DNA from 2 places in the Burkholderia sp. Bp9016 genome. Region 1 is predicted to be linked to the other one. Evidence: riboswitches for the same ligand, from Rfam matches in the RefSeq annotation. Region 1 holds a riboswitch; the other holds the start of a gene.
What was found. Region 1 has a riboswitch for cobalamin ahead of cobW (cobalamin biosynthesis protein CobW). Riboswitches for the same ligand answer to the same signal wherever they lie in the genome.
Positions count from the first base shown of each region.

Region 2: it holds a riboswitch for cobalamin, as region 1 does, so the genes downstream of both, DIE13_RS25320 (TonB-dependent receptor domain-containing protein) here and cobW (cobalamin biosynthesis protein CobW) in region 1, are expected to answer to the same signal.

Region 1 covers NZ_QTPY01000002.1:61,727-69,314, reverse strand. Annotated here, with positions in the region: gene DIE13_RS02765 (M20 aminoacylase family protein) at 301-1,464, shown strand; gene DIE13_RS02760 (cobyrinate a,c-diamide synthase) at 1,544-2,848, opposite strand; gene cobO (cob(I)yrinic acid a,c-diamide adenosyltransferase) at 2,852-3,454, opposite strand; gene DIE13_RS02750 (cobalamin biosynthesis protein) at 3,489-3,863, opposite strand; gene cobA (uroporphyrinogen-III C-methyltransferase) at 3,863-4,675, opposite strand; cobalamin riboswitch at 4,785-5,021, opposite strand; cobalamin riboswitch at 5,148-5,413, shown strand; gene cobW (cobalamin biosynthesis protein CobW) at 5,746-6,843, shown strand; gene cobN (cobaltochelatase subunit CobN) at 6,850-7,588, shown strand, end outside.
Region 2 covers NZ_QTPY01000023.1:80,969-88,556, reverse strand. Annotated here, with positions in the region: gene DIE13_RS25330 (Lrp/AsnC family transcriptional regulator) at 1-144, opposite strand, end outside; gene DIE13_RS25325 (LysE family translocator) at 259-897, shown strand; gene DIE13_RS25320 (TonB-dependent receptor domain-containing protein) at 995-2,923, opposite strand; cobalamin riboswitch at 3,226-3,420, opposite strand; gene DIE13_RS25315 (AraC family transcriptional regulator) at 3,531-4,574, opposite strand; gene DIE13_RS25310 (hypothetical protein) at 4,744-5,088, shown strand; gene DIE13_RS25305 (Dabb family protein) at 5,078-5,710, shown strand; gene DIE13_RS25300 (NADP-dependent oxidoreductase) at 5,771-6,763, shown strand; gene DIE13_RS25295 (SDR family NAD(P)-dependent oxidoreductase) at 6,806-7,588, shown strand, end outside.

The DNA.
Region 1 (7,588 bases):
AAAATGAACAAATTCTCTCAACCATTTGATGTAAATGAAGTATTCCAGGATGATGGGCAACAGAAAACGACACCCTCCGCATGAAAAATCGATCACGAACGCATGGTGTCGGGTGGACCGATCGAATGCGGCAGTCGTCCGGATGGACAGCGCTTCCGGGCGCCGCGCGCTTCGTCCCGCGCCGGCATGATCAACCAGCAACCAGTAGTTGTCGCCACGACGACTTTATGTCTGTCCGGTTGTCGCTCAACGGACTATCCTTGCCTGCACATTCCCCACTGGACAACAGGAGACGACACCGTGACGCACAGCGTGATCCCCGCAGGCCTCGCCGACGAAATGATCGAGATCCGGCACCGCATCCATGCTCACCCCGAGCTGGGTTTCGAGGAATTCGCGACGAGTGACCTCGTCGCCGAGCAGTTGCAAGGGTGGGGCTACACGGTGCATCGCGGGCTCGGCGGCACGGGCGTCGTCGCGCAGTTGAAAGTCGGCAACGGCACGCAGCGCCTCGGCCTGCGCGCCGACATGGACGCGCTGCCGATCCACGAATCGACCGGCCTGCCGTACCAGAGCACGATCGCCGGTAAGATGCACGCATGCGGCCACGACGGCCACACGGCGATGCTGCTCGCGGCCGCGAAGCACCTGGCGCGCGAGCGCCGTTTCTCCGGCACGCTGAACCTGATTTTCCAGCCGGCCGAAGAAGGGCTCGGCGGCGCGAAGCAAATGCTCGACGACGGGCTGTTCGATCTGTTTCCGTGCGACGCGATCTTCGCGATGCACAACATGCCCGGTTTCCCGACGGGCAAGCTGGGCTTCCTGCCGGGGCCGTTCATGGCGTCGTCGGATACCGTGATCGTCGACGTGCAGGGGCGCGGCGGCCACGGCGCGGTGCCGCACAAGGCGATCGATCCGGTCGTCGTGTGTGCGCAGATCGTCGTCGCGCTGCAGACGATCGTGTCGCGCAACGTGTCGCCGCTCGACATGGCGATCGTCACGGTCGGCGCGATCCACGCGGGCGAGGCGCCGAACGTGATTCCCGATCGCGCGCAGATGCGCCTGTCCGTGCGCGCGCTGAAGCCCGAGGTGCGTGACCTGCTCGAAACGCGCATCAAGGAAGTCATTCACGCGCAGGCGGCCGTGTTCGGCGCGACCGCGACGATCGACTACCAGCGGCGCTACCCGGTACTCGTCAACGATGCGGAGATGACCGCGTTCGCACGCGGCGTCGCGCGCGAGTGGGTCGGCGAAGCGAACCTGATCGACGGGATGGTGCCGCTCACCGGCAGCGAGGATTTCGCGTTCCTGCTCGAGCAGCGGCCGGGCTGCTACCTGATCATCGGCAACGGCGACGGGGAGGGCGGCTGCATGGTGCACAACCCCGGCTACGACTTCAACGACGCGGCACTGCCGACCGGTGCGTCGTACTGGGTCAGGCTGGCCGAGACGTTCCTGGTGTGACGGATGGCGCGTGAGGTCCGGGGCCGTGCATGCGTGCGCTGGTCCCGGCTGCCCGAGACCAATTGGGACATCGGCCAGGCTAGAACGCGTCCCCGCCGAACAACGCCGCCGCCGCATCCGGATTCGACGGCCAGTACATGTGCATGTACGTCGCGACGATCGCGCCCGCGCGATAAACGGCTTCGCCGCTGCCAGCCTCGCCATCGGGCCGGGCGGCGGTCGCGACCGGCACCAGCGGCGTATCCAGCCGAGAATAATGAAACGTATGACCGCGCATCGGCCCGGTGCACGTATCGAGTCGCTGCATGCCGAGCGCCGCGAACCGGCGCTGCATTGTCGCTTGGCCTGACAGCAGTCCGAGCATCGGCGTCGTGACGCCCTCCACGTCGGTCAGCGATTCGCACAGATACACCATCCCGCCGCATTCCGCGACGATCGGCCGACCGGCCGCCGCGTGCATGCGAATCGTCCGCGCGGTCACGGCATTCGCCGCCAGCGTCGCCGCATGCAGCTCCGGATAGCCGCCCGGCAGGAACAGCGCATCGCAATCGTCGGGCACGGGTTCGTCGGCAAGCGGCGAAAAGAACCGCAACTGCGCGCCGAGCGTATCGAGCAGCGCGAGATTGGCCGGATAGATGAACGAGAACGCCGCATCGCGGGCGATCGCGATTCGCTTGCCGGCGAGCGCGCGCGGCAGCAGAGCGACAACGTCCGGTTCCGCGAACGTGACGGCAGGCGGCAACTCGACAAGCGCGGTGTGCGCGAGCACGTCGGCCGCGCGATCGAGCCGTGCGTCGAGATCGTCGATATCGGCCGGCTGGTGCAGCCCGAGATGCCGCTCCGGCAGCGCGATGCCCGCATCGGCCGGCACGTGCCCGAGCCAGCGCAAGTCGTCGGGCAGCGCCTGCCGCAGCAGTTCCGCGTGGCGCGGCGACCCGACACGGTTCGCCAGCACGCCGTAAAACGGCACCCCGGGCCGGAACCGCGCGAGCCCGAACGCGATCGCCGCGAAGGTTTGCGCCATCGCCTTCGCGGAAATCACCGCGACGACCGGCACGCCGAACGTCGTCGCGAGATCGGCACTGCTCGGCGTGCCGTCGAACAGCCCCATCACGCCTTCGATCAGGATCAGGTCGGCGTCGCGCGCGGCCTCGGCGAGCAGCGCGCGGCATCCGGCTTCACCGACCATTCCGAGGTCCAGCGCATGCACGGGCGCGCCGCTCGCGCGCTCGAGCAGCATCGGATCGAGAAAATCGGGCCCGGTCTTGAACACGCGCACGCGCCGGCCGAGCCGCCGGTGCAGCCGCGCGAGGCCGGCCGTCACCGATGTCTTGCCCTGTCCGGACGCGGGTGCGCTGACGAACAGCGCGGGGCAGGCCGGCATCGGTCAGAACTCCACGCCGCGCTGTGCCTTTACGCCTTGCTCCTTGTACGGATGCTTGACGAGCCGCATTTCGGTGACGAGGTCGGCCGCGTCGATCAGCGCATCGGGCGCATGCCGCCCGGTGACGACGACATGCACCGCATCCGGTCGCGCGGCGAGCGTCGCGAGCACTTCGTCGAGCGGCAGGTATTCGTACTTCAGCACGGTGTTCAGCTCGTCGAGGATCACCATCCGGTATTCGCCGCTTTCGATCATCCGGCGCGCCTCGTCCCAACCCTTGCGGGCGGTCGCGATGTCGGCGTCGCGGTTCTGCGTGTTCCATGTATAGCCGTCGCCCATCGTCACGAAGTCGCACTCCGCGACCGCGCCGAGGAAATCGCGCTCGGACGTGTGCAGCGCGCCCTTGATGAACTGCACGACACCGAGTCGCATGCCGTGGCCGAGCACGCGCACGGCCATGCCGAACGCGGCCGTGCTCTTGCCCTTGCCGTTGCCGGTGTTGACGATCAGCAGGCCCTTCTCGTGCGTGGCGGCGGCCTGCTTCTTTTCATGGCCGGCGCGGCGGCGTTCGGTCATCCGTTGATGGGATTCGGCATCGGTCTTCATCGGGAGTCGTCCTGTCGAAAGCGAAACAAAGGGTTCAGAGCGGGCCGGCGAGTGCAACCGTCACGCCGCCCAGGATGGATTTGGGGCCGAGCAGCCGGCCATGCGGCGCCGCGAGCTGCGCACAGGGTTCGGCCACGCCGGCGACGCCGAAACGCGCAAGCGCGGCCGCCGACGGCACACTCGGCGCCGGTTCGGGACAATGCGCGAGCTGCGCCGCGTCGAATGCGACGAGCGGCCAGCCGCGCCGCGCGCACAGCGTGCGCAGCGCACGCGCGCGGGCCTTGTCGGCGAGCGTCGCGACGACGGCCGGCTCGACGGCCGGGTAACGCGCGAGCGCTGCGCGGATCGCGGCATCGAGTTGTGCGGCCGTCACGCCCGCGCGGAAACCGACGCCGAGCGCGACGCGCATCACGCGCCGCTACCGCCGAGCGCCGCGCGCACCGCCGGGTCGTCGGCAAGCGCCGCGACCCGGCCGATCACGACGATCGCCGGCGAGCCGATACCGGTCGCGCCGACGCGTTCGACCACCGTATCGAGCGTCGCGAGCACGTGCCGCTGCCCGTCACGCGTCGCGTTCTCGATCGCCGCGCACGGCGTGTCGCCGGCCAGCCCGCCGTCGCGCAGCGCGGCCGCGATCGCGTCGAGCCGGCGAATGCCCATGTAGATCACGATCGTCATGCGCGTGGCGGCCAGCGCGCGCCAGTCGGGTTCGTCGGCGCCCGCACCGTGGCCCGTGACGAAGATCACGCCCTGCGCGTCGCCGCGATGCGTGACGGGAATGCCGAGCGCGGCCGGCGCGGCGATGCCGGCCGTGATGCCGTTGACGACTTCGACCGGGAACCCGGCCGCACCGAGTGCGAGCAATTCCTCGCCGCCGCGGCCGAACACGAACGGATCGCCGCCCTTGAGCCGCGCGACGCTGCGGCCCGCGCGCAGGTGCGCGAGCATCGCGGCGACGATCGCGTCCTGCGGCGTCGACGCATGGCCACCGCGCTTGCCGACATGCTCGATGCGCGCGTCGGCGCGCGCGTGGCACAGCACGTCGGGGTTCACGAGATCGTCGACGAGCAGCACGTCGGCCGCGGCGATCGCGCGCACGGCCTTCAGCGTCAGCAGATCGGCATCGCCCGGGCCGGCGCCGACGAGCCATGCGCGGCTCATCGCGGGCGGCACGGCGCGCACCGTGTCGAAGCAGTGGAAAGGGGAAAGCGGGCGGCACATCGGCTGCCGACGGACAGGCAAGACATGATCGATCGAGCGAAGCCCGCGCGAGCGCGGGCGGAATACGCACCCCATCCGTCCCCCGCGGACCGGGCGTTCGGCGAGCATCGGGCTCGCCCCTTGCGTCGGCCGGTATCCGGGCTGGCCGCTTGCCAGGCCGCAGCCTTCCCGCCCGCTGAAGGGCAGTGGCATCGCGGGCGGCCTGGGCGCGCGCGCGGCAAGCGCGGCGCGCGGGCGGCGTACCGTTGCGGGGACAGCACAGGCCGGGCGGACATTCGCCTCCTGTTTCCCGTTTGACTGCATGCGCGCAAATGCGCGTGCGAGCACCGAACGCGGCGCATACGATAGCACAGCGACCGATTCGCGCGAACCCGTCACGCGGGCGCCGGATGCGGCTTCCCGCACGGTGCCGCGGCCGTGCCGAACATCCCGCGGTAGCCCGTTTCGCCTTGACGCTCCCCGCACCGCCGCCTACACTCGCACGCGTTTTGGTGCTCGCGCGCGCTCCTCCGGCGCGCGCAGTTAAACGGGAAACAGGGAGCGTGACTGCGCCGCAGTCGAGCCAACCTGTGCTGCCCCCGCAACGGTAAGCGAACGCGTCGCGCCCAGCGCGATGCAGCGCCGCTTCGCCGCATGCCAGCCGCATGCGGACGACCGCCACTGGATGCCGCGTGCATCCGGGAAGGCGAAGCGGCGTGTTCGTCAGCCCGGATACCGGCCGAAACGTTGGGGTTCAGCGCCGCGGGGAGGCGGCGCATCGTCCACGGCCGCAGCACGCCCGACGCCCGAGCGTTTCCCGCTTTCTTCGCCGATTGGCCCGCCGCGCCTGCGCGCCCGGGCCGGCGCGACGAACGGCAGGCAGCGCGGGAGCAGGGCCCACGACGGCCGTGTTGGCATTCACCATGTCGACCGTTCGCAAGGAAGCGTCATGTCCGATTCGTCGTTCCGTCCGTTCCGCGGCCGTCCGTCCGGACTGCGCCACGACCTTCCCGCGATCCGCCAGCTGACATGCCGCGCCGCATCCGACGCGACGATCCCGGCCTGATTCCATTCTCGACACAGGATCTACCATGTCCCTACGCAAGCTTCCCGTCACGATCGTCACGGGCTTTCTCGGCAGCGGCAAGACCACGCTGATGCGCCACATCCTGCAGCACGCCGAAGGCCGCCGCATCGCGGTGATCGTCAACGAGTTCGGCGAGCTCGGCATCGACGGCGAAATCCTCAAGGGCTGTGGCATCGGCTGCGAGGACGCAGACGGCGCGGACGGCGCTCAGGGCGAGGCGGCGGGCCAGTTGTACGAACTCGCGAACGGCTGCCTGTGCTGCACCGTGCAGGAAGAGTTCTATCCGGTGATGGAGGCGCTCGTCGAGCGCCGCGCCGACATCGACCACGTGCTGATCGAGACCTCGGGCCTCGCGTTGCCGAAGCCGCTCGTGCAGGCGTTCAACTGGCCGACGATCCGCAACAGCTTCACGGTCGACGCGGTCGTGACCGTCGTCGACGGGCCGGCCGCCGCGAGCGGCCAGTTCGCGGCAAACCCGCAGGCCGTCGACGCGCAGCGTCGCGCCGATCCGAATCTCGACCACGAATCGCCGCTGCACGAACTGTTCGCCGACCAGCTGTCGTCGGCCGATCTCGTGATCGTGAACAAGGCCGACCTCGTCGGCGACGCGCAGTTCGCGGAAGTCGAAGCCGCGATCCGCGAAGACATCCCGCCGCAGGTGAAGATCGTGCGCGCGACGCGCGGCGAACTGGATCTCGCGATGCTGCTCGGGCTCGAATCCGCGTCGGAGGCAACCATCCATCTGCGTCACGACCATCACGGCTCGGCCGACGACGGCGACCACGACCACCATCACGACGATTTCGATTCGGTCGTCGTGTCGGGCGATGCGGGTTCGCGCGAAGCGACGATCGCCGCGCTGCAACGTGTCGTCGAGACGCACACGATCTACCGCGCGAAAGGCTTCGCGGCGCTGCCCGGTGCGCCGATGCGGCTCGTGATCCAGGGCGTCGGCCGTCGTTTCGACAGCTATTTCGATCGTCGCTGGCAGGACGGCGAAACGCGCGCGAGCCGCTTCGTGCTGATCGGCGAGGATCTCGACGCGGCCGCGCTGCAACGCGCGTTCGACGCCGCGTGCGCGGCCCGGACGCAACAGGCGTAACGCACGATGCATCTGCTGCGCACCACGCCGGGCGGCTTCGTCGACGATACGCAGGGTGTCGTCCGGATCGACCAGCAGCCGGCCGACATCGTGATCCTGAGTTCGGCCGACACGACGCTGTCGCTGCTGGCGAGCGTCGTGCCGACGATGCCGGCGGGTTTTCCGAGCGTCCGGCTCGCGAACGTCACGTTCCTGCGGCAGCCGGCGTCGGTCGACTTCTATGTCGACGACGTGCTGCGCCACGCGAAGACGGTCGTGATCGACCATCTCGGCGGCGAAGCGTACTGGCCGTACGGAATCGAGCAGGCCGTGACGCTCGCGTCGAAGCAAAGGCAACGGCTCGCGATGTTCTCGGGCGACCTGCAGGAAGACCCGAACCTCGTCGCGAAGAGCACGGTCACGCCGGACCTGTGCCGGCTGTGGTGGCGCTACCTGCGCGAAGGCGGGCTGCACAACGCCGCCGCGCTGCTGCGCAGCATTGCCTTCCATACGCTCGGCTTCGGCGACGAGCCCGAGCCGCCGCGGCCGCTGCCGGCCGCGGCGCTGTATCACCCGGCACGCGACACGGCGAGCATCGACGACTGGCGTACGCGCTGGACGCCCGGCGCGCCCGTCGTCGCGATCCTGTTCTATCGCGCGCACTGGCAGGCCGCGAACACCGCCGTGTTCGACGCGCTCGCCGATGCGCTCGTGCGCGAAGGGCTCAATCCGCTGCCGATCGCGGTCACGTCGCTGAAGGACGCGG
Region 2 (7,588 bases), on a different contig from region 1:
GTCGATCACCCCGATCGATTCGAGGCGCTTCACGCGTTCGGTCACCGCCGGCACCGACAGATGAACCTGACGTGCCAGCTCCGTGTAGCTGATGCGGCCGTTGGCCTGCAGCAGCGCAAGTATCTTCCAGTCCAGATCGTCCATGGCGGTGGAGTTTTTAAGGTAAAACAGCCATTTTTCCTTAAAAACCGGCTTCAGCGGCGATCGGACTTTCCCTACGATGCCGGTATCCCCCTTGCCTGACACGAGGAGTCGGCCATGCTGTTCATCAAGTCCGTCGTGATCGGCTTGTCGATCGCGGTGCCGGTCGGCCCGATCGGCATGCTGTGCATCCAGCGCAGCCTGACCCGCGGCTTTCGCGCAGGGTTCGCCACCGGCATCGGGGCCGCCTGCGCGGATGCGATCTACGGGCTGCTCGGCGCGCTGGGTGTCGCGGGCATCGCCACGGCGTTCCCGATGCTGACCGTCGCGCTGAAAATCGGCGGCGGCGCGTTCCTCGTGTGGCTGGCGTGGTCCATCGCGCGTCAGCCACCGGCCGTGGCGGCCGTGCAGCGCGACGGGCCGCGTACGACCGTGCTGCGCGACTTCCTGACGACGTTCGGCCTGACGTTGTCGAACCCGATGACGATCGTGTCGTTCATCGGGATTTTCGCGGCGCTTGGGCCGCTGTCGGCGGCTCGGGAAGGCGCGATGCGGATGTCCGTCGCGCCGATGGTCGCCGGCGTGTTCGCTGGGTCGGCGGCGTGGTGGCTGTGTCTGAGCGGTGCGACCGCCGCGTTACGCACGAAGATGTCCGGCGCGTTCATGCACGGGCTGTCGCGTGTGTCGGCCGTCGTGATCGCGGGGTTCGGCGCGATCCAGTTGATTGCGGGCGTGCGCGGCGTCGTGGGGTCGTGAAGGTCGACTGCGGTTCGCTGCGAACGCATTCGATCCATCTGAACGGCTCCGCATCGGCGTCCGTGATCGCGGGCGCCGATGCGTGGGCAGCCGGGCGTCAGAACGTGTAGCTGACCTTGCCGAACGCGGTGCGGCCGAGCGTGTTGTAGCCGTACGCGGTCATGTACTGGCGGTCGAACAGGTTCGACAGCGTCGCCGATACCGTCAGGTGCGCGTTGATCCTGTACGACGCGCGCAGGTTCACCGTCAGGTACGACGGCAGGTAGGTCGTGTTCACCGGGTCGTCGAACGTCGTGCCGCCGTAGTTCAGCGACGCGCCCGTGCTCAGCGCGTGCAGGTGCAGTTCGTCCCACGTGTGGTCGACGCTCACGCTGACCGTCTGGCGCGGCCGGCGGTTGAGCCAGCTGTCGTTGGTCTCGTCCTGCGGGTCCAGCAGGCCGATCGCGATGCTGACCGGCGTGTAGCGGCCAATCGTCCCCTTGTACGACAGGTCAATGCCGCGGATATGCGAGCGGCCGATGTTCATCGGCGAGAACGTCGCGGGGTTGTACGCGATCAGGTTGTGCACCCGCGTGTCGTAGATCGCGGCGGTGAACGTGCCGTACGACGTGTTCGCGTCGAGCGCGGCCTCGATCGAATCGCTGCGCTCCGGGCTCAGGTCCGGATTGCCGTAGCCGGGGTAGTACAGGTCGTTGAAGGCCGGCAGGCGGAACGCGTTGCCGTACGACACCCGCGCCGTGTACACCGGTGTGATCGCCCACGACAGGGCCGCGTTGCCGGTGTTTACCGACTGGCCGGCGATGATTTCATGACGGCCCGCGACGAACATCGTCACGTTGCCGAGCGTTGCCGACTGATGCAGCGAGAACGCGGAGTCGTTGCGCGTCGGTACGCCGTCCGGAATATCGATCGGCAGGAACGCCTGTTCGCGCGTGAAGTCGTAGGCGAGCTTCGTCTCGCCCGACAGCGGCAGGCCGAACAGCTGGAACCCGTGCTCCTGACGGGTCAGCGACGTCGACGAAGTGATGCGCTGCGAGTTGATCTGGTCGGTCGGGATGGTCGGGGCGCTCGCGTACAGGAACTGGCGGTCGTTCGCATAAGCGAACGACTGGTCGAATTGCGTATCGGGCGTGATGTCGAGATGGAATGCGATGCCGGTCGTCAGCTGATGATCGAGCTGGCGGTTCGCATAGCCGGCGTTGTCATAGGACAGGTCGGAGCGGTGATACAGCGCAAACGTCGAGATCGACCAGTTGTCGCGCGCGTAGCCGAGGCGCGCATCGAGGTCCTGCGCGTGATACGGATTGCGGCCGTCCTCGTGGTACGGCAACACGGGCCGCGTCGCGTCGATGCCGGCCGTGTTGTAGTCGTGCAGCCCGAGCGAATACGTGAGGCCGCCCAGTGCCGCGAGCGGGCCGGTCGACGGCACGGTGCCCGACGTGCGCAGCTGCGTGTCGAACGTCTTGTTCGAGCCACCGCCGAACGACACGGTGGTCTGGTTCGGCTGGTTGGCCGCGCGGCGCGTGAACAGTTGCACGACGCCACCCATCGCGTTCGCGCCGAACGACGCGGCGGCCGGCCCCGAAATCACTTCGACGCGCTCGAATGCCTCGGTCGGCAGGTCCGCCCACGGCGCGATGCCGGTGGTCGGCGAGCCGATCCGGATGCCGTCGATGAACACTGCGACCTGGCTGGCCGACGAGCCGCGGATGCTGACCGACGCGGACGAGCCCGGGCCGCCGTTCTGCGAGACGGTGACGCCCGGCAGTGTCGCGAGCGCCTGCGTGATGCTCGGATCGCTCGGCGACAGCCGGTCGAGGTCGGTGCGCGTGAGCACCTGCGTCGATGCATAACGCTGGTCGAACGACTCGGGCAGATGGCGCGTGTCGGTCACGCTGATCGACGGCAGGTCGGCGCCGTCCGTGGTCTGCGGCGGCTGCGGGGTCGCCGTGTCGCCGGCGGCGTGGGCGATCGGGGAGAGCAGCGCCGTGGCGGCGGACGTGGCAAGGAGGTGGCGAAGGTTCATAAGGCAGCGAGCGTGATGGTGTTGCGTACAGCGAGCGTAAGCGGGGCGCGGCGAGTACCGCGTTCGATCTTGTGGGTTTATCGCGAGACCGGACAGCGTGGCCGGTCGTCGCGCAGGACGACGCGGCAGACGTGCGCGGACACGCCGCGCATGCCGGTGGCATGTCGGCGCGACGCTTCCGGCATGGAAGCGGATTCGGGAAGATGGGACATCGGATGGGTCCTGAGGTCGGGCCGTCCATGCAACGAGCGACCGCCAAAGGCGGCGCGTGGCGCATCGGGACACCCCGCCCGGTGCGGCTGCTTGGACCTCGGGTCGATGGCAGGTCTCCTGGCTCGCGGGTCGTCATTCGCGCCGGCCTTCCCGGTTTACCCAGTGGCATGCGGTGGCGCGGATTCGCCGCTTACAGTTGCGGGGGCAGCCGCAGATTCGAGGCGCGGCCTCTCCTGCGTTCCCTTTTGATCCCGTCTCTGGGAACCATCAGCGCGCAAGCGTAATGGCGCGCGCTCCGGCGCGTCAATTGCCGGTGCGAAGGAGGATGCGAAAAAACGTCACTCTCTGCCTTGTTCTTTCAAAATCCTTTCTCCCGGAGCGCGCGAATCGGGCTTCACGTCTGGTGAAACGGCATGTCGGCGGCGACGCAAATGCGCCGGAACCGGCTCGGCGCCACACCCGTCCACCGCACGAACGCGCGCCGGAACGCTTCCTCGCCACCGAAGCCGAGATGCGCGGCAATCCGCGCGATCGGCCAGTCCGACTCGCGCAGGCAGCGCCGCGCGACATCGGCTAGGCATTGCTCGCGCAACACGTGATAGCCGCTGCCTTCGGCCGCCAGCCGCCGCCGTAGCGTGGCGGAGCTGACGCCGAGCCACGTCGCCAGCTCCGCGAGCGCCGGCACCGTCTGCTCGCGCGCGAGCGCCGCGTCGAGAAAGCCGCGTACCTGCTGCGCCCATGACACGACGGCAGGTGCCGCATCGATCAGACGAAACGGAAAGTCGACAAGAAATGCGTCGAGGTCGCCCGGCTGCCGGATCACACGCGCATCGAGCCGCGCTGCGTCGAACGCGAAGCCGTAGGTTTTGCGGCCGACGTCGACCGGTGCATTGAACAGCCCGAGCAGCGGCATCGCGTCGTCGCGGCGCGGATGGCCGAGCCACACTTCGTCAGGCCGCAGCGGCTGCCCGATGAGCCAGCCGAACAGTTGCAGATAGCAGAACAGGCCGGTCAGGTCGACGAGACACGCGGCCGGGCTGCGGGTGCGACGCAGCGAATCCATCCGGAACGTCGCGCGGCCGTCGCGCACCGCGAGCGACAGCATGCCGGCACGCGGTGTCAGCATCTCGCAGAACTCGGCCGCGCAGCGGATCGCATCGGCGAGCGTTGCACAGCTGAGCAGGCAACGACACATCAGGTCGACTTCCTGCTTGCGCATCGGCGGATGACCGTTGCCGCGCGCGACCTGCGCTTCGAGCCGTTCGATCGCGTCTCGGTATAGCGCGACAAAGCCGCCGGGCGTCGCGGCGGCAACCGCGACGGCGGGCAATGTGTGCGGTTGCGCCGACGGCGCGCCGCTGCGCATCAGTTCGTCGAGCAGGCGTGCGCCGAGGCCCGGCAGCACGCGGCCGCGTGCCGGCAATGCGCGCTGTTTCATTTGCCTCCCGATCTGAGCGTTGCGACAGGGGCCGGTGAGCGGACCGATAGGGGCTCGCCGACCGTCGCCACGCAAGAATGCTATCCACGCCGGCCGCTTCCGGCCTCGCCGGAACGGCGTAGGCGGCCGGCATCGCATTCCGCCACGAACCACCCGAGACGACACGCGAATGATCCAGATCGTAGACGAAATCACGCTCGCGCCCGAGCGCATTCCCGACGTGCTTGCACTGCTGCGCGACCGCTATTTACCGGGCCACGCGGCGCGCGGACTGACGGCGGCCGGCCGCTGGGTGTCGCCGCCCGTCGCGGTGCCGGGGCAGTCGAGCACGCTGTGGCTGACATGGCAGGTTGCCGATGCGTCCGCGTACTACCGGATGCGCGCCCTGACCGATGCCGACGTGGTTGCGTTCTGGATCGCCGTCGATGCGCTGTGCGACGCGCGCCGCCGCCACGTGATGACGGACGCCGACGCGCCGCTGCCGGCCCTGACGGAGGTCGACCATGCGGCATGACACGGCGCAGGTATTCGTTTCCGCCACTGCCGACACCGGCGCAACCGAGCGCGCGCTGCGCGATGCGGCGCACGCGCTGCACGGCGCCACCCGTGTGTCGCTCGAGCGCAATCTCGACGGATGCTGGGGCGCGGGCGACTACACGCTCGACGTGCTGCGCGACGGACGAGCAATCGGTCACGCGACGGATTTCACCGCGCTGGCCGGGCTGCCGGGCGTCGTGCGGATCGACGGCGCCGGGTGCCGCGCGATCGGCGGCGGCCTGCGCGAACCGGCGCTGCGCGACGGCGTCTGGCGCACGCTGATGCTGCGCGTGCGGCCACAGGCCGACGACACGCAGGTTGCCGCTCTCGAGCGCGAACTGCTGCGCATGCCCGCGTTCATGCCCGGCATCCGCAACTGGCGGTTGAGCCGGATCGTGACGCCGGGCGCGTGGACGCATGTCTGGCAACAGGAATTCGCGCACGTCGGCGATCTGCTCGGCGAATATCTGCTGCATCCATACCACTGGGGCTGGGTCGACCGTCGGTTCGACGCCGAAAGCCCCGAGTGGACCGTCGATGCGATCTCGCACGCGTTCTGTCCGCTCGCGTCGAGCCTGCTGGCCGATACGGCGGCGTGACGCGCGGCGACCGATCCCGATCCATACGCCATATCAAGTATCAATACAGGAGACACCACCATGCGAGCCTTGCTGATCGACCGCGTCGGCCATTCCGACGCGCTGCGACTGGCCGACGTTCCCGTGCCGAAGCCGGGCCCCGGCGACGTGCTGATCCGCGTTGCGTACGCGGGCGTGAATCCCGCCGACTGGAAATGCCGGGAAGGCTATCTCGGCGCGTTCATGCAGATCGCGTTCCCGTTCGTGATCGGCTTCGATGCCGCCGGCGTGGTCGAAGCGGTCGGCGAGGGTGTCGAAGGCTTCACGCCCGGGATGCGCGTGTTCGCGCAGACCGACGTCGGCGCCGGGCGCTGGGGTTCCTATGCGGAATACGTCGCGGTGCGCCACGACTCGGTCGTGTGCCTGCCCGACGCAGTCGGCTTCGCGGAAGCGGCCGCCACGCCGACGCCCGCGCTGGCCGCGTGGGCTGGCCTGTTCGATGACGGCGGGCTGCGCGCCGGGCAGACGGTGCTCATTCACGGCGGCGCGGGCGCGGTCGGCACGTTCGCGATCCAGCTTGCCGCCCAGGCAGGTGCGCGCGTCGCGGCGACGTGTTCGGCGCGCAATCGCGAGACGGTCGAATCGCTCGGCGCGGCGCTGGGCATCGACTATCGCGCCGGGGACATCGGCGCGGCCGTGCGGGCGTGGGCGCCGGTCGGCGTCGACCTCGTGCTCGACGCGGTCGGCGGCGACACGCTGCCCGCCGCGCTCGACCTGCTCGCGCCGGGCGGCACGCTCGTCAACATCATGACGCTCGCGGCCGGCGACGCGGAGCGGCTCGCCGCGACGGCGGCCGAGGCCGGCAAGCGCGGCCTGCGCACCGCGATGACCTACAGCCGGATGCCCAGCGGCGCGACGCTCGACCTGATTGCCGAACGGCTCGGCCGGCGCGCGTTGCGCGTGCCGCGCTTCGACAGTTTTCCGCTCGAACAGGCCGCGCGGGCGCTCGATCTCGTTCAAACGGGCGACGCGAAAACCAAGTTCGTGCTGCACGTTGCGGATATCGCGGGCTGAAACCGAGCGCTTCGCCCCGAATCCCCCTTCACCGGAGACACCATGACCGACCCCAGAACCGCGCAACTCGCGGGCAAATGCGCGCTCGTGACGGGCGCGAGCCGCGGCATCGGCCGCGCGATCGCGCAGCGCCTCGCATCCGAAGGCGCGACCGTCGTCGTGACGGCGCGTAGCCTCACGCAATCGGCCACGACCGCCGGCACGCTCGCCGAAACGGTCGCGTTGATCGAGCAGGCGGGCGGCCGCGCGATCGCGCTCGCCGCCGACCTGTCGAACGCGGCGGAGCGCGACACGCTCGTCGCGCGCGCGGCGCGGGCGGCCGGCGGCCTCGACATCCTCGTGAACAATGCGGGCGTGGCCGACTATGCATGCGTCGACGCGATGCCGATGGCGATGTTCGACACGACGATCGAACACTATCTGCGCATCCCGTTCGCGCTGGCCCAGGCCGCGATTCCGCTGATGCGCGCACGCGGCGCCGGCTGGATCGTCAACGTCGGGTCGGTCACGGCGCTCGCGCCGCTGCGGCCGTTCGACGATTTCTCGCGCGTGGGCGGCGCGACCGTCTATGCGGCGGTCAAGGCCGCGCTGTCGCGCTTCACGCAAGGGCTCGCGGCCGAACTTGAAGCGGACGGCATCGCGGTGAACCTGGTCGCGCCTAGCACCGCGATCCGCACGCCGGGCGCGGCACGCTATATCCCCGAAGGCTATCCGACCGAGGACGTCGCGTATCTCGCGGAAACCGCGCTGGCGCTGTGCAGCCTGCCGGCGCGCGAACGCACGGGCCTCGTCGCGCACAGCCTGCATTTCCCGCTGTCGCAGGGG